One region of the Peribacillus sp. TH27 genome, then DNA from elsewhere that is predicted to be linked to it. Evidence: predicted binding sites of a transcription regulator. Region 1 holds the regulator's gene; the other holds the start of a gene.

Region 1 (11,010 bases):
AAAATAGTTTTTCAACCCTTTATTGGATTCCAACAAGCAAAGCGACAATAAATAAAAGTGTATAAACGGAATAAGCCTCAGCACCGCAATTTGTCGGCTGTTAAGCTTTCGGTTTCCAAACAGCTTATTTTTAAGTCGTAGAAGCTTATCCTTCGTTTTCGGAAATTTACCTATTACAATATAAAAGGCCATACTGGACAACGTCAAACCGATTATGGAATAGATAGTTCCAAATGCTGCACCGAATAAAACACCGCCAGCCATGCAAACCACGATAACAGGAATGAATAAAAATTGCCGTAATAAATGAAAGGTAATAAAGATTAATGGCGCAAACACGCTGCCGGATTGAACGTAGCTCATCACAAGTGTCAGTTTATCATTCATGTTTTCCCCCCAGCTACTCTTTGTTGCTTCTACAAGCATATACACTAAACGAGCTACATATGACTATCGAATTAAGATCTTGATAAGTAACCCTATTTGGATGACCATCAAAACCGGCAGTCCCCACTTAAAGGAGGTATGCTTCGTTTTATGATGGAAATGTTTCATTCCAAGAAAGGTCCCAGTTCCCCCACCTATGACTGCCCAAAACCAGAGTGTCTTTTCGCTGATACGATACTTCCCATTGCGTGCTCTCTTTTTGTCGACTCCCATTATGACAAAGCCTACGATGTTAATGATAAACATAAAGGCAAGTATGATCCAAACTCCTTGCATTCCTCTCTCCCCCTTTAAATATGTAAAAAGCCACCCTCTTGAAAAAGAGAGTGGCTGATATCAGTCAGACTTATTTGTCTAATTGTTGTTTAGCAGCAGTTGCTAATTGAGCAAAAGCTTGTTCGTCAGCAACAGCAAGATCAGCAAGCATTTTGCGGTTTACTTCGATACCAGCAAGCTTTAAGCCATGCATTAAACGGCTATAAGAAAGACCGTTGATGCGAGCTGCAGCGTTGATACGAGTAATCCAAAGTTTGCGGAAATCACGTTTTTTCTGACGACGGTCACGGAAAGCATAGTTTCCTGACTTCATTACTTGTTGGTTAGCTACTTTGAAAAGAATATGTTTCGCGCCATAGTAACCTTTAGCTAATTTTATTACCTTTTTACGACGTTTGCGAGTAACAGTACCGCCTTTTACACGTGGCATGTTATTTCCCTCCTATTTAACTCGATAAATCGAACTTATTTAATATTGTCTAGCATATGACGAATACGTTTGAAGTCACCTTTGCTTACAAGGCTAGCTTTGCGAAGCTTACGCTTTTGCTTAGTAGATTTGTTAGCAAATAAATGGCTTGTGTAAGCGTTAGAACGCTTAAGTTTGCCGGATCCAGTCTTTTTGAAACGTTTAGCAGATCCGCGGTGAGTTTTCATTTTAGGCATAAGGTATTCCTCCTCATTACAAATTACTTTACAATTACTTTTCGGCTTTTGGTGCTAAGATAATGAACATGCTGCGTCCGTCCATTTTTGGATGTTGCTCGATTGTAGCCACTTCTTTACATGCTTCAGAAAAACGAACGAGTACACGTTGACCAATTTCCTTATGTGTAATAGCACGTCCTTTGAAACGGATAGAAGCTTTTACTTTATCGCCTTTTTCAAGGAATTTAATACCGTTGCGAAGCTTAGTATTGAAATCATGTTCTTCAATCGTCGGGCTCAAACGAACCTCTTTAAGACTGATAACTTTTTGATTTTTACGTGCTTCCTTGTCTTTCTTTTGCTGCTCGAAGCGGTGTTTTCCGTAGTCCATAATCCGGGCTACCGGAGGCTTTGCATTTGCAGCAACTAAAACTAGATCAAGATTTACACGAGCGGCAATTTCCAATGCTTCGAGTTTCGTTTTAATTCCAAGTTGTTCTCCGTTTTGGTCAATAAGACGAACTTCACGGGCTCGGATGCCCTCGTTTACCATCGCGTCTTTACTAATAGTTAGCCACCTCCAAAGATATTGGCGAATACGAATATTTGAATCAATTCGGTCACGCTCACAACTCGCTTACAGGATATAATCATAATAAAAAAGTGTGGATGCATGCTGCACCCACACTGATAGACTAATTCAGAAAGATCCAAATAATCAAATCATGACCTGTTAACTGCATCGTTTGCGTCAACCAGGTGAGAAGCGGGTGCTTCTTCTTTTCCTCAAACACGTATTCAATTCACTTTAGAAATATATCATAAACACTGATGACTTGTCAAATGCTAATTTATTCGTTTTTCACAACAGAATTAATCTTATCAGACATTTTGTTATTTGACAATACGTTTTTTTAAAGAAATTTAGACAAATAGTATTCGTCATGATACATTTCATCGAAAAATAATGAGTCCCGCTTCGTACCTTCTAGTACAAAACCCATCTTTTTATAAAGGGAAAGTGCTGGTTCGTTGTTAGCAATAACTGTCAATTCAAGGCGTCGGATTTCATATGCCAGTGCCTGCTCCTCCATTTTTTGAAACAGCTTCGTTCCGACTCCTTTTCCTCTCTCTTGTTCGGATATGCCGATGACAATTTTGGCAGAATGCTTTGTTCTGCTAAGTTCATTGCCCAATAATATGAGATATCCTATCAAGTCGTGGCCGCTTGCTGCAACGAGGAAAATGGAGCGGGGGTTATTTTCAATTTGCTCGATTTGCCTCTCCAATTTGTTCTCTGTTGCTTTTCTTTCACCCGGATTGTACAACATGAACCCGGAATCTTCAACATGATTGAACAGAGCTGCCAATTTTCCCGCATCTTGCCTTGTAGCCTTCCGTATCTCCATTTCTCCCCACTCCCTCATATAAATATTTTATTGGGTAATTAGCTGAATTTACATCTTGGATCTATTAACTAGAGTCTTCAAATGTTACGGGTTTTCTTTTGCCCTTTTCTTTTTCTCAATAGCATCCCACGCAAATAGAACTATCCAAAACAGCAGGACCGGGACAATAGCATATTGTCGATAACCATCCAGTAACAATAAGATGATGACGACAAGAAATGTTGGCCCGAATAGATAGGAAAATTTCTTATTCATGCTGACCACTCCTTTTCATTGTTGACTATACTTTCACATGCTGTTGTTATTAATCATGCATTATGCAAAAGAGAGACACAACAATATGTGTCTCTCTTTTGATGTTAACGGCTTACTTCTGCTTTAATCGCTGAAACAAAGTCTTCAAACGCGACTGTTTCTGATTTTTGTTCACCGTATTTACGTACGTTTACACTGCCTTCTTGGGCTTCATTGTCACCAACAACCAGCATGTACGGGATTTTCTGCATTTGTGCTTCACGGATTTTATAACCAATTTTCTCGTCACGTGTATCCAAATCAACACGGATGCCTTCTGCTTTAAGTTTTTCTTGCACTTCTTTGGCATAATCCAAATGAACTTCTGGTGAGACCGGAATCACTTGTGCTTGGATAGGTGCCAGCCAAGTTGGGAATGCCCCCTTGTATTCTTCGATTAAGTAAGCAACGAAACGTTCCATTGTGGAAACAACTCCGCGATGGATAACGACCGGACGGTGCTGCTTGCCGTCTTCACCGACATAGTTAAGATCAAAACGTTCAGGAAGCAAGAAATCAAGTTGAACAGTTGAAAGAGTTTCATCTTTTCCTAAAGCTGTACGTACTTGAACGTCAAGCTTCGGACCGTAGAATGCTGCTTCACCTTCTGCTTCAAAATAATCTAGTCCAAGTTCGTCCATCGCGCTTTTCAGCATGCTTTGTGCTTTTTCCCACATGGCGTCATCATCAAAATACTTCTCTTTATCCTGCGGATCACGGTAAGACAGACGGAATGAATAATCCTTAATATCGAAATCTTTATATACTTCCAGAACCAAGTTCACAACACGTTTGAACTCTTCTTTAATTTGATCTGGACGGACGAAAATGTGAGCATCATTCAATGTCATCCCACGTACACGCTGTAGACCAGAAAGAGCGCCTGACATTTCATAGCGGTGCATCAAGCCAAGCTCAGCAATCCGGATTGGTAGCTCGCGATAGCTGTGGATGCCGTTTTTATATACCATCATGTGATGCGGACAGTTCATCGGACGCAGGACCATCTGTTCGTTTTCCATCTCCATGACTGGGAACATATCATCCTGGTAATGATCCCAGTGTCCAGATGTTTTATAAAGGTCAACACTTCCCATTACAGGTGTGTACACGTGGTCGTAACCCAGGCGTTCTTCCTTATCTACAATATATCGCTCAATTGTGCGGCGAATTGTCGCACCCTTTGGTAACCACATTGGCAGACCTTGTCCAACTTTCTGTGAGCTCATGAACAGGTTCAATTCTTTTCCGATTTTACGATGGTCACGTTCTTTAGCTTCTTCTAGGAAACGTAGGTGTTCGGATAGTTCTTCTTTCTTAAAGAAAGCAGTTCCGTATATACGTTGAAGCATTTTGTTTTTGCTATCGCCTCTCCAGTATGCACCGGCGACGCTTAATAGCTTGAATTCTTTAATTTTCCCAGTAGATGGAACGTGGATTCCGCGACAAAGGTCAAAGAATTCACCTTGCTCATAGATCGTTACTTGCTGATCAGCAGGAATAGCATCGATCAATTCCAATTTATACTCGTCACCAATTTCTTTGAAACGAGATATGGCTTCGTCACGACTTACTTCGATGCGAGCAATTTCCAAGTTTTCATTAACGATTTTCTTCATTTCTTTTTCAATCAAAGGAAGATCTTCAGGTGTTAATGATTCCTCTAGATCCATATCGTAGTAAAAACCGCCTTCGATGACAGGGCCGACACCGAATTTAGCATTTTTGTAAAGACGTTTGATCGCTTGTGCCATCAAATGAGCTGTACTGTGGCGAAGCACTTCAAGCGCATCTGCTGCATCTTGTGTGACGATTTCAATTGTACCGTCTTCTTCAATTGGACGTTTCAAATCATATAATTCACCATTGAACTTTCCAGCAATGGATTTTTTTCTTAAACCAGGGCTGATGGATGCAGCAATGTCTTCAGTAGTTGTACCTTTAGCAAACTCCTTCACCGCTCCGTCAGGAAATGATATTTTCAGTAATTCAGACATTCAGTTTCACTCCTTCTTATTTTTAGAACAATCTGTTTTCAGTTATAGGTATCCGAGCGAGAAATCTAATTACAACACAAAAAGCCCGCCCCTGTATAAAACAGGGACGAGCTTAATAATCATAATCATTAACCCGCGGTTCCACCCTCGTTTCACCTTGCTTTTCACGGCAAAATGACACTTGTAACTTGGTAACGGCAGCTTCCCGTCAACTCATAGTCGCAATCTAATTGCTTTCCGAGCCGAAGTTTAAAGGTGGTAAGTGATCTATGCGAATAGGAAGCTTACAGCCTTTTGGCTCCCCTCTCTGAAAATCGGCGACTAGAATACCCGTGTCCTCATCATAACTTTTGTTTTTAATAGTATGTAGGAAATTATAATTTGTTATACGGTGAAAATCAAGGTTAATTTTCTGTTTAGTTCATTATCCCCAAAAAAGATTATTCAAACGCCTTCGAAAATGCTGAGAGCGGCAGGACAGTCGCCCGCTCCTCGAAAATCCGCGCCATTGTTTGAATTAGGCCTTCTTCCTTGTCATCGGTATAGATGTACAAGTTTTCCGGAGCAATCGATAACAGCGGGGCAAGTATCACCGTATCGAGAAAAAGTGAACTTTTGGCAAGGAGCCGCCTGTCAATCATACTATTGATTTTTGGACGGTCAAGCTTGCTGAATTCCTGATCATAGAATTGAAAACCGTCTCGATTGACAAGATGAAGCTTTGGTAATTTCGACTCCTGCCCATGCAGGCAATCACGGAGCGTAGCAATAAAATTTTGATAGTCCTGTTCCAACTTATATTCATCAATCGCCTTGACCACATACTTTTCCAACGTATGCTGAAATGATTTTAAACGGAAAGTCGTAAAGGAATCGAATGAAAAAGACACCTTCCCCGCCAAAATGCTTTGAAGCCCTTCCTCAATCAATTTTTTTTCCGTACTGAATAACATCCCTTGACACCTAGCTCTTTCTCCTTCAATAATCGATGATGCAATTTCGGTAATCGCTTCAATTTCTTCTCGTTCTCTATAGAAAAATTTACTAATTATGATTTGTTCAATCACAGGAAGCATCTTTTCTTCCAACAAAAAAGAATGAAATACTTCACTGAGCAGGATTAGCCATTTATCACCTACTGACTCTGTCATATCCACATACATACCTTGTTGTGGAAGAAATCGAATGTATGGTTGAAATTCTGCCCCTAACGGATGGACAGAAACTAAATTCAGTAATTTTAATGCCTCTGAATCATTTTGAAACGAAATTTGCACTACGACATCCCCCCTTCCCCCTTGCTTCTTTTTTCATGTATATGGGGATAGGGACTTGTTTAGAAGTAGGATAAGGCTTGTAATAGAAAAAAGTGACCTCTAATAAGAGACCACTTTCCACTATCTTCTCCGGTTTATTCCATCAAGCTTGACCGGTTCTGCTAAATATTGAATTCTTTCCAATACTCTGGCCGCTTTCACTTCTTCCTTCTCACCGCGCTGTGAAAAGGTTAAGTGATTTTCAAGGCCATTCATGTCAAAATTCGAAGTGAAAAACGTAGGCAGGTTTTCCAGCATCCTAAATTGCAAAATTGGCCCAAAGACTTCATCGCGGCCCCAGCTTGTCATAGACTCGGCTCCGATATCATCCAGCATAAGAACAGGTGCCGTTTTGACCATTTCAATTTTCTCATTGACGGTATTATCGCCAATCGAGCCCTTTAGTTCTCTTAAGTAGTCCGGTACATAGACGATTAGTGAGGATATTTGCCTTTCAGCGAGTTCATTGGCAATTGCCCCCAATAAATAAGTCTTGCCAACGCCGAACTTCCCATAAATATATAATCCTTTTTGTCTTTTACCCGGCTCATACTCCATAATGAATGACATCGCTTTACCTAAAACGCCTAAACGTTTGTTTTCATCATCCGTTTGTGAAAAGTCTTCAATGGTAGCCTTTAAAATATCCTTTGGCACATAAAGACTGCGAATCAATTTTTCGCGTTTTCGCTTTTCATCCTCTGCCAATTTCCGCGGACAGATTTCATAATTCAAATTAAGTGCCTTCCCTTGAACAACCAGTTTGGGATAATAGCCATGCATCATATTGATACAGCCATCCAAACTTGGACATTTATCACACTTATTACTTTGCGAAGTAAATTCATAAAGCTTCCCTAAGTTTTTATCAATCATTTCCTTCGTAACAGTCGAACTATTGGCATTCAAAAATAGCCGCACCTGTTCGTCTTCAAAAATTTCCTGTTTTAACTTTTCATAACGCTCCTGAAATTGGTTTGTATTAGCCAATTTATTAAGGGAACTATTAATCTTTTCCATCGTTCATTTCACCTCCAGCTTTCCACTGCTTCCATTTCTCCTGAAGCTCGCGTTTCTGTTCATTCAATTCAGGCTGATCCACTTTCTGCTCCTGCTGTGTTTCTTCTTTTTTCTCAAGCCATTCGGGAACCACTTCTTCCCGAATCGTCTTTTTCCGGCCGCCTTTTGCAACGTTTCTGCTTCCCTGAGCCCAATCCTGATATTTCCGGTGCTCTTTTTTAGCTAGTTCCATCGCTTCGATGACAGTAGACACCTTCAGACGTGCCCAATGGCCCGCCAGTTTTTCCACATAGCCCTTTGTGAATTTCATATCTGTTTTGAGCATAACATATTCAATTAAGACATTGACGACCCCCGGATTTAGCTTTTGGTTGATCATCACACCTTCTACCACTTTCAAATCACCGCTGGATGGCTCTGCACCGCCTGACAACTGCATCAGACGGTCGCGCGGGGAAATCGTCTCCAAATGACGGATTAGCTCTTGTTCCTGCGTTTTCGGTTCTTCTTTTTGTGTTCGTTCACGTATCGGCTGCACGCGATTGACAAGGGAAGGCATATCGGCCTGTCGCTCGATTTGGTACCAGTCCCTTGCCGCCTTTCTTAATATTTCCTCGTCGATCTCATCATCCAATGAAACGGCATCCATAACTAGTTTTTGCATTTCAAGCGGATCAATGCCATATAAAAAGGCAAGTTTGGCAATCGTACTTTTTATTTTCGGAGTAAAGGCCTTTTTCGGCACGATTGATGATTTTATTCCGGCTAACAAAAGGTCAAAATCAAATAAGCCGTCAAATCCCGATGGCTCGACTCCATCCGCTCGATTGATATATTGCTGTTCGGGCAAAGGTTTCCATTCGTTTTTCGCTTCATCTGTTACATATAAGGAGTCCAAATGATCTGATGAAAACACCTCTGCAAAAGATTTTGTCACACTTTCATACTGATCCGTTAAAATGTGATCATCGCAAAAGAATCTCTTTAACCGGTTAAATTGTACTTTGCCAATTTTTTTGTATAAGTATATATTCAGCATACCATCAGTGAAAAACTGTTGAGGTGACAGCGGCGAATTCAATTCGTAAATAAATTCCTTCGTATCTTCTTTCGATTTCTTATACACATTCAGCAGTCCGATTCCCTCAAGCAAAAGGCGTGCTTCGTAAATATCGCCTAATTTAAGGCCAATTGTATTCATTAATTGATAATGTGAGGAAGCTTCCGACCAGAGCCGATTTTCCTCTAACTCACTCCATAACGTCATGTATAGGCTAATACAGATCGGTCCAATAAGAGGTTGATATAGTCGGGTTAGTATTTTCCGATCATAATCATGAAGCAGCCCCGCAGATGAAACCAAGTATGAATCCGCTGGGAGCAATTCTTGCCAATGCATTGACATCTCCATTCAAACCTTTCAAAAGATGTAGTGAAAAAAGAGCCAAAGTAAATCTTCAGCTCTACTTTCTTTCTTTATTTATTAAATCTTTCAATTCATCAATAAAGACATTAATATCTTTAAATTGTCGATATACGGAAGCGAATCTAACATAGGCAACCTCATCGACTTCTGCCAGTTTGTCCATCACCATTTCGCCGACATTGTCACTTTTCACTTCTGCGATGCCCTGGTTGCGCAATTCCTTTTCTACATAACTGGTAATTTGCTCCAATTCCTTTAGTGGAACTGGACGTTTTTCGCAGGCCCTGATTAAGCCACGTAGGATTTTATCACGACTGAACTCTTCCCGTGTCCCGCCTTTTTTCACTACAATCAGCGGCGTTTCCTCTACCTTTTCAAATGTCGTGAATCGAAAACCACATGCCTCACATTCACGGCGTCGTCGAATCGATTTACTTTCATCGACTGGCCTGGAATCGAGCACTCTTGTTCCATTATATTGACATGATGGGCATTTCATCATTATCAGCTCCGTATTTTATGTAGGACTCCCCTATCTAAATGTTCCCCAAGGATTTACTCTTCTATCTCAATCTTATATTAAAAGGAACAACCAGTACAAGTAAAAAGTGTAACTTCCAACAGTAGGCACTTTTTTGAAGGAGCGTTATCAGAGTCTTTATGCTTTTTACTAGTCACAATCTTTAGTTTAAAGCGGGCTTGCTAATTTATTGCATTAAAAAAGAGATGCACCCATGGCATCTCTGTGTATACGTTTTTTATAGGGCACTTATATTGGCTTTTTTCATTTGTACCGGACCTAATCCACGTGGAAGTTCAATGTTTTCACGTGTTTGCGCATTCAAAGCTTCAGCAATATAGTTTGCCGCAATATTCGGATCCAAATTACCACATGTATAGACATCAATGCTTGCATAGCCGTGTTCTGGAAAACTGTGAATCGTTAAATGTGATTCAGAAATGATGACAACCCCACTTACTCCTTGTGGAGCAAACTTGTGGAATGCTACTTCGCGAACCTCTGCACCTGACTTCAATGCAGCATCAACAAAAATCTTTTCAATCAAATCAATATTGTTCAGTTTTTCAAAGTCACAACCCCAAAGTTCAGAAATGACATGTCTACCCATTGTTTCCATAGTGTAAGCTGTTTCCATTTTAAGCTTCCCCCTTACCATGATTAAAAATTACATAACTTCTAACAACTACCACGGGGGAAAGTTAGTCCAAAGAGGTCCTAACCCTTTAAGTAGCCATCGTGCAAACTCTCTTTTGAAGAAGTTCACGATTCATAGTATATATTGTTTGAATTTTTTTTGCAACTGCCATTTTGAATTTTCGGCAAGATAATGTTTATACAAAAAAAATGTAAGGGCTTTCTTAATGAAGTCCTTGCCCTTTGAATCATTTCATAGCAGTTTATCACTTCGCAAAAAAAATTTCACATTAAACCGCTAAAAATAGAATTAAAAATTCGCTAAAAATAAACCCGAGCCCGCTAAAAGACTCAGCAGACTCGGGTTTATTCAACTAATTAGCAGATAATTGAACTTCTGAAGTTTTTTTCAACTCGGAAGCTACTAAATTTACAAGATCCACTACACGGTTTGAGTAACCCCACTCGTTATCATACCAAGCAAGGACTTTCACTTTTCTATTCCCAATCATCATCGTTGATAGACCATCGATGATTGCAGAGTGCGGATTAGTTTTGAAGTCACTCGAAACAAGAGGTTCTGTCGTGAATTCCATAATCCCTTTAAGTTCATTTTCTGATGCGTCAATGAATGCTTGGTTCACTTCATCAATCGTTACATCATGATTTAAGTCCACAACAAGATCGACTAAAGAAACGTTAGGTGTTGGTACACGTATCGCCATACCGTGAAGCTTGCCTTTTAATTGAGGCAAAACTAGAGAGATGGCTTTAGCCGCTCCTGTTGTCGTAGGAATGATACTTTCTGCAGCTGCACGAGCACGTCTTAAGTCTTTGTGCGGGTTATCGATATTATTTTGGTCATTTGTATAAGAATGAATCGTTGTCATTAAACCGTTGTCAATGCCGAATTTTTCATCGAGCACTTTCGCAACTGGTCCAAGGCAGTTAGTTGTACAAGATGCATTGGATATAACAAAATGCTTGTCAATTTCTAGCGCTTCCTGATTGACGCCCATTA
Region 2 (11,010 bases), 360 kb from region 1:
GACAAGTAACCTGCTACTGGAATTAGAAAAATGGAAGCGATTGAATAACTGGTGATTATCATACTCGACTGAAAGGATGTTATGTTCACTTTTTCTTCAAAAACCGGCAACACCGGAATAAGCATAGAATTTCCTAGTGTCATGACGAGCGGAATCGAAGCCATGCTTACAATACACCAAGCACTTACCTTCGTATTATCGCATTTCTGATTTTCCATTCATACACCCCATCATAGTTAATACATTGTAGTTTAACCATATATAAAGAAAAGCTTTCACGAAAATGAATAACAATTAATAGTTTACAGACCAATAAAAGGTAACCTTTAAAATTTCAAAATATTGAATATACTCTTAGATTTGCAAAAAAAGCCGTTAAGATCAGCTTTTCAGCTATACCTTAACGACTTTCTTAAATCAAGCTTATAGGCCGCATTTTAATTGTGCGCCACAATTCGTGCATGTATTACATCCGCCCATTTCCTGAACTTCACCTTTACGGCAAACAGGACAGGTGTTACCTACTTCCGACCCAATCGTAACATTCGTCGAACGCAGTTCATTTATCGTATCAACCAATACGACTTTTTTCTTTTCTTCCACATCTGTTAATTCATCCATTTCAAGTTGCTCATCCATTTGATTTTCTTCCGCTTTAAGCGTAAGAACCTGACTGTCACGGCTTCCATCTACATATACCGTACCGCCTTTTGCTCCGCCTTTGTATAGACGTTCATATACTTTTTCTACTTGTTCAACGGTATATCCTTTAGGAGCGTTAACCGTTTTACTAATCGAACTGTCAATCCAGCGTTGAATAATGCATTGAACGTCAGCATGTGCTTCAGGAGCCAATTCCATTGCAGAAATGAACCATTTCGGAAGCTTTTCTGGATCCGCTTTTGGATGACGATCCAAGTATTCCTGTACGATGTCAGCCTTAACCTCAATGAATTTACCAAGACGACCGCTACGGAAATAGGTGAAAGAGAAATATGGTTCAAGACCAGTTGATACCCCAACCATCGTACCTGTACTGCCTGTAGGAGCAACTGTCAATAAATGAGAATTACGGATGCCATGTGCAGCAACACTTTCTCTGATATCTTCTGGCATTTTTTCCATAAACCCGGTTTGAGTGAAACGCGTTCTAAGCTCATTCGTTTCTTCATCAGTTGACCCGATTAGGAACGGGAAACTGCCCTTTTCTTTAGCAAGGTCTACTGAAGTCCTGTAAGCTGTAGTTGCAATCGTTTCAAACACCTTGTCTACCAGGATATTCCCTTCTTCAGATCCGTACTCCGTTTCACAATAGATTAACAAATCATGCAGACCCATAACACCAAGACCAACCCGTCTCTCGCCGAGTGCTTGTTTCTTGTTTTCATCTAAGAAGTAAGGGGTCGCGTCAATGACGTTATCCTGCATACGCACACCCACTTCTACGGTCTGCTTAAGTTTCTCAAAGTTAACTGTTTTGTTATCTTTATCAGCCATTTCTGCTAAATTTACAGCTGCTAGGTTACACACAGAGTATGGAGCCAGTGGCTGTTCACCACATGGGTTCGTTGCTACAACTTGTTGTCCGTATGCTTTTGCATTTGTCATCTCGTTAGCATTATCAATAAAGAAAATACCCGGCTCTGCAGAATAAGTAGCACAAATATTAATTAAGTTCCAAAGCTCTTTAGCTCGGATTTTACGGTAAACACGGACTTTTCGGCCCATTTTTTCCCACTCACGTACATCACCGACATTGTGCCATTCTTCATTATAAATCGCCATTTCTTCAGCATTATAGCTTTCAACATCCGGGAAACGCAATTCATATTCGCCATCTTGTTCGGCAGCTTCCATAAATTCCTTAGTCAAGCAAATCGAGATATTGGCGCCTGTTAGAAAATCGGCATTATGGACACTGTACGTTCCGCCTGTACGAACCTTTTCCTCGGCCTCTCTAATGATTTTCTCGTTAAATCCGCCTAAACCCGGAATCTCTTTATAGTTGATGATACCTTGGTACATAGCCGTTTCCTGTTCGGTATGCGGAGTGAATTTTAATTTATCTGTAGCGTACTTTTTGATGGTTTCATCTTTTGTGTTTTCCACTAAGTAGCGAAGAATCCGTGGATTTTGCATTTTCGAAATAATGAACTCAGCAATATCTGGATGCCAATCCGCAAGCATAATCATTTGTGCACCGCGTCTGCTTCCGCCCTGTTCAACAAGATGGGTCAATTTCGCAATATCATCAAGCCATGAAACTGAACCGGAGGATTTTCCATTTACCCCTTTTGCCAATGTATTTCTTGGACGAAGTGTCGATCCGTTCGTACCTACACCGCCTCCGCGGCTCATGATTTCCATGACTTGCTTTCTATGTTCGGAAATTCCTTCGCGTGAATCCGGAACAAATGGCATTACATAGCAATTAAAATAAGTAACATCCGTGTTAGAACCGGCTCCATATAATACACGTCCTGCTGGGACAAAATTAAGGTTCTTTAATTCTTCATAGAACTTATTGAACCATTCCGTTCTTTTTTCCTCAGTCTTTTCCACTGAAGCCAATCCCGTTGCATTACGTTTTGCAATTTGTTCATAGTATATTTCAAGCGGCTTTTCAATGATATCAAGCGGTCGATTTACAATCCCCGTTGCCACTTCTTCCGGGTTATCTAATGCTCCGCGAAATTCATCATCCACTAATACCTTAGCTTTTTTCGTTTCCCAATCTATTTCAACGATGTAACCAAGACCCCGTGCAGGGAATTTCGGATCTTCCTTAATCGTCAATACTACAAAATCGCCAGTCGAGAGCGTAATTTTTTCAGTATCCTTAAAAGAATAGCGGTCAAGCATAACTAGACGGGACACGCCTTTATGCGTCATTTTCATATCAGCTGTTACAGGATGGACCTGGGGAAATAAAGAAATATCCTTATTCAACCTTTCTAGATCAACCTTTAAAGCTTCTTTTATTACAACCGACATAATTCCCTCTCCTTTATATGTTTCAAGATCCGTTCTTGCTGCAAAAATTTATATGTAGTCTTACATGTCCGTTTCGCTTAACAAGTTACCCTAAATTTATCATAGCGAAACTCAAAAATCAATATATAGTGTCGTAATAAATATTTCGACTACTATATATTGTGTTTGTGTTGATTAACTTTTAATTTTGTCAAACGATAAATCAATTAATATAGTTAGTAAAAGGGAGGAAAATGTCGATTTATAATAATTTTTCATCAGATTTCAATTAATTTGAACCTTGCTTTTTCCCTGTCCTTGTTAGTGCTTATCGTTGCAAGGAAAAGCTTATTTGTTTGCAAAAATCTGAAAAAACATTTTTATTATCTGTTCTAATTATCCTGCTTCTTCTATCTCAAAAAATTCCATTCATCGCTTTCATATTTGCTTTCTGCAATGGCTTTCACTTCCACCAATTGCTGTTCAGTGAGGACGTATGGCTCTAATTCGATCGAAAGTCCATCGGCAAAACCTTTTTCAAAAGCATCTTTTGCTTCTGGGATGGTAATCTTTCTTCCGGCAATGTCATTTATGGCCACGGCTTTGTTTTTTAAGTTTTTTTGCATTCTCTCTTTAACCCTGTCATTTGAGAATTTAAACACGCTAAAGAGCTTTTCATCATCAAGTTCAAGTAAAATGGCCCCGTGTTGAAGGATGACGCCCTTTTGCCTTGTTTGTGCACTGCCAGCTACCTTACGGCCCTCAACGACCAATTCATACCAGCTTGGCGCATCAAAACAGACGGAAGACTTGGGTGCTTTTAAAGCCGCTTTCTCCTGATCGGTTCGAGGTACAGCAAAATAAGCATCCAATCCAAGATTCCTGAACCCCATTAATATTCCTTCAGAAATAACTCGATATGCCTCAGTAACAGTAGTAGGCATTCCCGGATAGGATTCTGGGACAATTACGCTATAAGTCAATTCATGTTCGTGCAGTACAGCACGTCCTCCTGTTGGTCTGCGAACAAAACCGAGGCCCTGCCTTTTAACTTCTTCTATATCAATTTCAGATTCTGCCTTTTGAAAATAACCAATCGACAATGTAGCTGGGTCCCAACCGTAAAAGCGGATAATCGGTGGTATTTCCCCTTTACTCTGCCAGTTTAAAAGAGCTTCGTCCATCGCCATATTAAAAGCCGGTGAACAATATCCAGAATCTATAAATCCCCATTTTTCTTTTGTCATCCTTACCCCTCATTTCATGTAGACTGTTTAAAAGTAAGTCAGTAATTCCGTCATAAAAAAACTCACATTTAGTAGTTTAACAGACTTTAACACTCTAAAAAAGAAAGTACCATTAAGTCGATAAAGAATTTTACGAAAATATTTTTTGATTATTAGTTAAAGCAATTATATAATAAAGATTGTCTGTATTCGTTAGGTAGAAGGGAGTTTTTATGTTTGGAATTATTATATACACTGCTCATCATCATAGGAGTGGTTATTGCGTATTCACTTTTTAATTGGTACCGCCAGCGTAAAATCGTTAAAACGTTAACACAGGATGAATTTATTGCTAACTACAGAAAAGTACAACTAATCGATGTGCGGGAACCAAATGAATTTGATAATGGTCATATCTTAGGCGCAAGAAACATCCCTATGACTCAAATGAAAACACGCCTGGTCGAAATTAGGCCGGACAAGCCTGTATACTTGTACGCTCAAAGCGAAATCATCAGCGGAAGAGCTGCAGCCATGCTATACAAAAAAGGCTACAAAGAACTGTTTCACCTAAAAGGCGGTTTCAAAATGTGGACCGGTAAAATTAAAGCAAAGAAATAAGAACCCATCTCCGCATGGGCTCTTTTTAATTAAAAAGCTATCATACTAAAAATTGAAATGAAATGCCGTCTTAAAGCTTATTATGTCTTATTGTATATTCATTTCCAGCTGGTCATTCTCTATACATATAATGAATAAAAATCCCCGCTCAGATGGCGGGGATTTTTATTTAGGCTATTAAGCTTGATAACGGAGGACTGGTTTTCTTGCAGCAAGCGTTTCATCCAGCCTTTTAATAACTGTTGTATGTGGCGCTTCCTGTACGATCTCCGGAGTTTCTTCCGCTTCCTTAGCTATCTGAATCATCGCATCAATGAACGCGTCGAGAGTTTCCTTTGACTCCGTTTCAGTCGGTTCTATCATCATTCCTTCTTCCACGTTCAACGGGAAGTAAATAGTAGGTGGATGATAGCCGAAGTCTAGTAATCTTTTGGCAATATCGAGTGTTCGGACGCCCAACTTCTTTTGCCGGCGGCCACTAAGCACAAACTCATGCTTACAATGGCGATTATATGGTAAATCAAAATATGGTTCCAACCTACGCATCATATAATTCGCATTGATGACCGCATTCTCCGTGACAGCCCTAAGACCATCAGGACCCATAGAACGAATGTACGTATAAGCCCTCACATTTATTCCGAAGTTTCCGTAATAAGGTTTAACTCTTCCGATGGATTGCGGGCGATCATAATCCAGCATAAATTGCTCATCTCGTTTGACCACGAGTGGTTTAGGCAAGTAGGGAATCAAATCCGATTTTACTCCGACAGGACCAGATCCCGGGCCACCGCCACCATGTGGACCTGTAAATGTTTTATGGAGATTTAAATGGACCACATCAAAGCCCATATCACCTGGACGGGCTTTAGATAGGACTGCATTAAGATTGGCTCCGTCATAATAAAGCTTCCCACCAGCATCGTGGACAAGTTTTGCCATTTCCAAAATATTCTCTTCAAACAATCCTAATGTATTGGGATTCGTCAGCATTAAAGCCGCTGTATCCGAACCTACCACGCGCTTTAAATCTTCAAGGTCAACTAAGCCATTTTCATCTGATTTTACCGTAATCGTTTCGAGCCCCGCAACAGTGGCGGAAGCTGGATTCGTACCGTGTGCCGAATCAGGAACTATCACTTTCGTCCGTGCTGTATCGCCGTTTGCTTCATGGAAGGCACGAATCATCATTAATCCTGTCCATTCACCATGTGCACCTGCTGCTGGCTGTAAGGTCACTTGATCCATCCCTGTGATTTCTGTTAAATGTTCTTGCAAGTCAAATAATAGTTCCAAGGCTCCCTGTACAGTCGCCGGATCTTGATATGGATGGATATGGGCGAAACCGTTAAAACGCGCCACATTTTCATTTATCTTCGGGTTATACTTCATCGTACAAGAACCGAGTGGATAAAAGCCCGAATCCACCCCGTGATTCCGTTTGGAAAGAGCTGTATAATGACGCATGATATCTAATTCCGATACTTCTGGAAGCTCAGCCTCTTCTTGACGGATGTATTCGGCAGGAAAAATCTCTTCAAGTGAAATTTCTTCAACATCCATTTCCGGTAGACTGTACCCTATTCGACCGGACGTACTGATTTCAAAAATGAGTGATTGATCTTGATTATTCATGTTGATCCCCCAATTCCTGCGCAAGTGCATCAATTTCTTCTTTTGTTCTAAGTTCTGTTACAGCCACAAGCATATGGTCTTTCAGCTGTGGATAAACAGTCCCTAAGTCGAAGCCGCCGATAATTTCTTTTTCAAAAAGACTTTGATTAATTTCTTGGTAAGATGCCGGCAGTTTAATGACAAATTCATTAAACGATGGTCCCTCAAACACCACTTCTATTCCTTTTTCCTTTATAGCTTTTTTCGCATAATAGGCTTTTTGAATATTATTCACTGCCATTTCTTTGACACCCTTTTTCCCAAGTGCGGTCATCGCAACAGAAGCTGCCAAAGCATTTAACGCCTGATTGGAACAAATATTGGATGTGGCCTTGTCACGACGAATGTGTTGCTCACGAGCTTGAAGCGTCAGCACAAATCCCCGTTTACCATCTTCATCCACTGTTTGCCCGACGAGACGGCCTGGCACTTTACGAACAAGTTTGTTCGTGACCGCAAAGTATCCGCAATGCGGTCCGCCAAAAGCTGCTGGAATACCGAATGGCTGAGCATCGCCTGTTACGATATCAGCACCAAGGGCACCTGGAGGGGTCAATGCACCTAGTGCAAGCGGGTTACTCGAAACGATAAACATGGATTTCACATCATGAATGATTTCTTCCATTTCTTTCAACGGTTCAATACGTCCAAAGAAGTTTGGATATTGCACAATGACTCCCGCAATATCGTCTTTCGCCAATTCCTTTAAGGCAGCTAGATCTGTCACACCATCTTTAAATGGAATTTCAATGACTTCCACTCGCTGACCTTTCGCATACGTCTTAACGACTTCTCTTGATTCAGGATGTACTGCCGCTGAAATTAGAATTTTCTTACGTCGTGTATGACCGGATGCAAGCATCGCTGCTTCCGCTAATGCCGTCCCTCCGTCATACATGGAGGAGTTGGCTACATCCATGCCTGTCATTTCACAAATCATCGTTTGATATTCAAAAATGGCCTGAAGCTCCCCCTGTGAAATTTCTGGCTGATAAGGGGTGTAGGCTGTATAAAACTCCGAGCGGGAAAGAACATGATCAACGATGACCGGTGAATAATGATCATACACGCCCGCACCAAGAAAGGAAGCATAGTTTTTAAGATCAGCATTCTTAGAAGCAAGTTTTGATAATTCTTTCATTAAGGCTGGCTCTGATTTAGCTGGTTTAATGTCATATTCGCCTTGAAAGCGGACACTTTCAGGAATATCGTTGAAAAGGTTCTCAACAGAAGGGACCCCTATTACCTCCAGCATTTGTTGTTTATCCTGCTCTGTCATGGGTAAGTAACGATGTTTCATCTTAATGACCATTCCTCTCTATTTACGTGGTTTTTTATAAAAAGGTGTTTGTATAATAACAGCTTTCAATCGTTTTGAACGAATTTCCACTTCGACTTCAGAATTCATCACCGAAAAGTCTTTATCGATAAGTACCAATCCTACATTTTTCTTCAATGTTGGTGATTGAGTGCCAGTCGTAACTTCACCAATGACTTTATCCCCACTGTATACCTTATAGCCATGACGAGGAATGCCGCGGTCAATCATTTCAATTCCGACAAGCTTACGTTGTGCCCCTTTTTCCTTTTGTTCAGTAAGAACGGCTTTCCCGAAAAAGTCGGCTTCCTTATCCACTTTAACCGCAAAACCAATCCCGGCTTCAATTGGGGTAATATCCGGTGAAAGCTCCTGTCCATAAAGCGGAAGTTTAGCTTCAAAGCGGAGTGTGTCACGTGCCCCTAAACCTATCGGCTGTATCCCTTCTTCTTTTCCTGCATCTAGAATAGCTCTCCAAAGGGCCGGGCCATTTTCACTGTTGCTATATATTTCAAAACCATCTTCACCCGTATATCCTGTACGTGAAACCATCGTGGAAAGCCCATTTATCAGGACATTTTCCTTGAATTTAAAAAAGCCAATTTCACTCAAAAGTGTATCATTAGATAGTTTTTGTAATATTTTCTCTGCCAAAGGTCCCTGCAGTGCCAACTGTGTATAATCGCTTGATACATCCGAAAGTTGGACATCCTCTGAACAATTAGCTTGTAGCCAGTTAAAATCTTTTTCTGTATTGGCGGCATTGACCACGAGCAGATAGTCGTCTTCTGCCTTTTTATAAATGATAAGATCGTCAACAGTACCGCCGTTTTCATAACACATAGCCGTATAAATTGCTCCGCCCTGTTTTAGCTTTGATACATCATTGGTCATCATTTTTTGTAAAAAGGCAAGACTCCCTGGGCCCTTCACATCAACCTCACCCATATGGGAAACATCAAATAAGCCAGCTTTTGTACGAACTGCTTCATGTTCGTCCTTGATACCCGAAAATTGGACAGGAAGTTCCCAGCCGCCAAAATCGATCGTTTTTCCTCCGTATTCACGATAAACCTCAAATAGTGGCGTTCTTTTTAAATTGGTCAAAAAATGACCCCCCTTAGATTTTTTAGATTTACTTTGCTCACTTTTCTAAAAGCTTCTTTCCATTTTGTCAGATCTTCTTATACTTCTCAGCCTGATTCATAATGTGGAAAAAAGGGCACAAAAAAGGACAGAGAAAGCCCTAAAGAGCTTTTTCTCTGTCCTGAAACCTGAAAGTTTACCTATATAATAGGTTTTCCCCTTTGGTGGCCGTCCTGCAACGAGCGGCGCTCTCCAGAGTTGCGTCCAATAAGAGTTCTTTTGCCTGAGAGATTCACTGCTAAGTTTGCTCCTTCGGCGCTACATTCGTAGTCTCTCCCCTTATCTTCACCCGCATATAAATGTGTCTCCACCAATTAGGAAAGTAATTAATCCTACTGATAGTTAGTAAAACCTCTGTGCATTTACAAAATGCTTTCTCTACCAACTCTCCTTAAAACTTCAGAACTTAATGAATGATCTCTAGTCTGTTAATCTGGGATAAAGTAAGAGGCGGTTGCCCATACTATGAAAAACATGAACTACATTCATCTTTTAAGCGTTTTGGGAAATTGGAATTTTCTAAATATACTTACATCCTACCTTAAGAAACTTTTCTCTGCAATATCTTTTACAGAGAAATATTTTTCTTACTTCACATATAAAATGTTCGGGTTTCAACCTTAAATAAGAAAATTATGATTTTAGAAGGAGTAGTTTCAATGAAAATTAATATATCCTTCAGTTCTGATTGGAATGACGAGTTTCTACAAAAGATGGAAAATGACGGTCCATGGGGTAATTGGGAGCTTTATAAATTGGCTGTTCAAATGGAAGAAAACCTCATTATTCCTGATTTTGAAGGTTTACAGGCACCCAAGCATCTTCCACAGCTCACCCCGCTTCCCCACCAATTGGAAGCGGCAAAGCAGGTAGTTGAAAAGATGAATGGAAAAGCCATTTTAGCTGATGAAGTAGGTCTCGGGAAAACAATCGAAGCTGGCTTGATTCTAAAAGAATATATGATCCGTGGTCTTGTTAAAAAAGTATTAATTCTTGTCCCCGCTTCACTTGTAAGTCAATGGGCTTTTGAATTGAATACCAAGTTTCATATTCCGGCTGTTGTTCAAAGAAAAAGCTATGTGTGGGAATCATGCGATGTTGTTATATCATCCATTGATACAGCGAAACGAGCTCCCCATCGAGATATCATTTTTAATCAGCAATATGACTTTATCATTATTGATGAGGCTCATAAACTTAAAAATAATAAAACGAAGAACTATGAATTTGTCCAAAATCTGAAAAAGAAATTTTGTTTATTGCTGACAGCTACGCCAATTCAAAATAAAGTCGAAGAAATTTTCCATCTTGTTTCGTTATTGAAACCGGGACACTTGGGAAATGCAACACTCTTTTCTGAGAAATATAAAGGCAAAGGCCGAAATGTTATTGAGGATGAGCACCTAAAGGAACTCGTCAACACTGTTATGATTCGGAACCGACGGGCTGATACTGGAATTGAATGGACAAAAAGGCAGGTGGAAACAATCATCATTGAATTTTCTCCAACTGAACAAGCCTTGTACGACGCTGTTTCCAAATTTAAGCCTATTTCAGATGGATCGAAGGGAAGTTCTTTTTCAGCACTCACCCTCCAAAGAGAAGCATGCAGCAGCAGAGAAGCCGTTTTTTATACATTGAAAAACATGAAAGCCAAATATGAACAGCCTTCCCCTGACTTTTTAGCAAAGCTAGATGAGCTGTTTGAGAAGGTAAATGAAACAGAACAAAACTCCAAGGCTGAAAAAGCTTTAGAACTCATCAAGAAAATTGATGACAAAGTGATTATCTTTACCGAATACAGAGCCACTCAGCTATATTTACAATGGTATTTACAACAGAATGGAATTTCCTCAGTTCCCTTCCGCGGCGGCTTTAAGCGTGGAAAAAAAGACTGGATGAGAGAATTATTCCAAAAGCAGATTCAAGTTTTAATTGCTACCGAAGCCGGTGGGGAAGGAATAAACCTTCAATTTTGCCACCACTTGATTAATTTTGACCTGCCATGGAATCCAATGAGACTTGAACAAAGAATTGGACGGATTCACCGAC

Evidence for each region. The regulator NrdR, encoded in region 1, represses ribonucleotide reductase genes. The targets are predictions, from matches to a motif close to AACACNATATATNGTGTT.
Region 2: JFU24_RS25385 (vitamin B12-dependent ribonucleotide reductase) is a predicted target of NrdR. The motif match lies at 3,143-3,160, and genes of this name have one in related genera.

The regions. Positions count from the first base shown of each region.
Region 1 covers NZ_JAEKEV010000002.1:4,603,890-4,614,899, reverse strand. Annotated here, with positions in the region: gene JFU24_RS23550 (TVP38/TMEM64 family protein) at 1-387, opposite strand, end outside; gene JFU24_RS23545 (DUF1294 domain-containing protein) at 451-723, opposite strand; gene rplT (50S ribosomal protein L20) at 794-1,153, opposite strand; gene rpmI (50S ribosomal protein L35) at 1,189-1,389, opposite strand; gene infC (translation initiation factor IF-3) at 1,424-1,924, opposite strand; ribosomal protein L20 leader region at 2,023-2,159, opposite strand; gene JFU24_RS23525 (GNAT family N-acetyltransferase) at 2,286-2,780, opposite strand; gene JFU24_RS23520 (hypothetical protein) at 2,865-3,035, opposite strand; gene thrS (threonine--tRNA ligase) at 3,140-5,071, opposite strand; gene ytxC (sporulation protein YtxC) at 5,512-6,348, opposite strand; gene dnaI (primosomal protein DnaI) at 6,469-7,407, opposite strand; gene JFU24_RS23500 (replication initiation and membrane attachment family protein) at 7,394-8,812, opposite strand; gene nrdR (transcriptional regulator NrdR) at 8,871-9,332, opposite strand; gene speD (adenosylmethionine decarboxylase) at 9,592-9,972, opposite strand; gene JFU24_RS23485 (glyceraldehyde-3-phosphate dehydrogenase) at 10,364-11,010, opposite strand, start outside.
Region 2 covers NZ_JAEKEV010000002.1:4,967,814-4,978,823, reverse strand. Annotated here, with positions in the region: gene JFU24_RS25390 (MFS transporter) at 1-218, opposite strand, end outside; gene JFU24_RS25385 (vitamin B12-dependent ribonucleotide reductase) at 424-2,994, opposite strand; gene JFU24_RS25380 (lipoate--protein ligase family protein) at 3,384-4,220, opposite strand; gene JFU24_RS25375 (rhodanese-like domain-containing protein) at 4,437-4,820, shown strand; gene gcvPB (aminomethyl-transferring glycine dehydrogenase subunit GcvPB) at 4,998-6,455, opposite strand; gene gcvPA (aminomethyl-transferring glycine dehydrogenase subunit GcvPA) at 6,448-7,794, opposite strand; gene gcvT (glycine cleavage system aminomethyltransferase GcvT) at 7,813-8,919, opposite strand; glycine riboswitch at 9,073-9,156, opposite strand; glycine riboswitch at 9,160-9,247, opposite strand; gene JFU24_RS25355 (DEAD/DEAH box helicase) at 9,618-11,010, shown strand, end outside.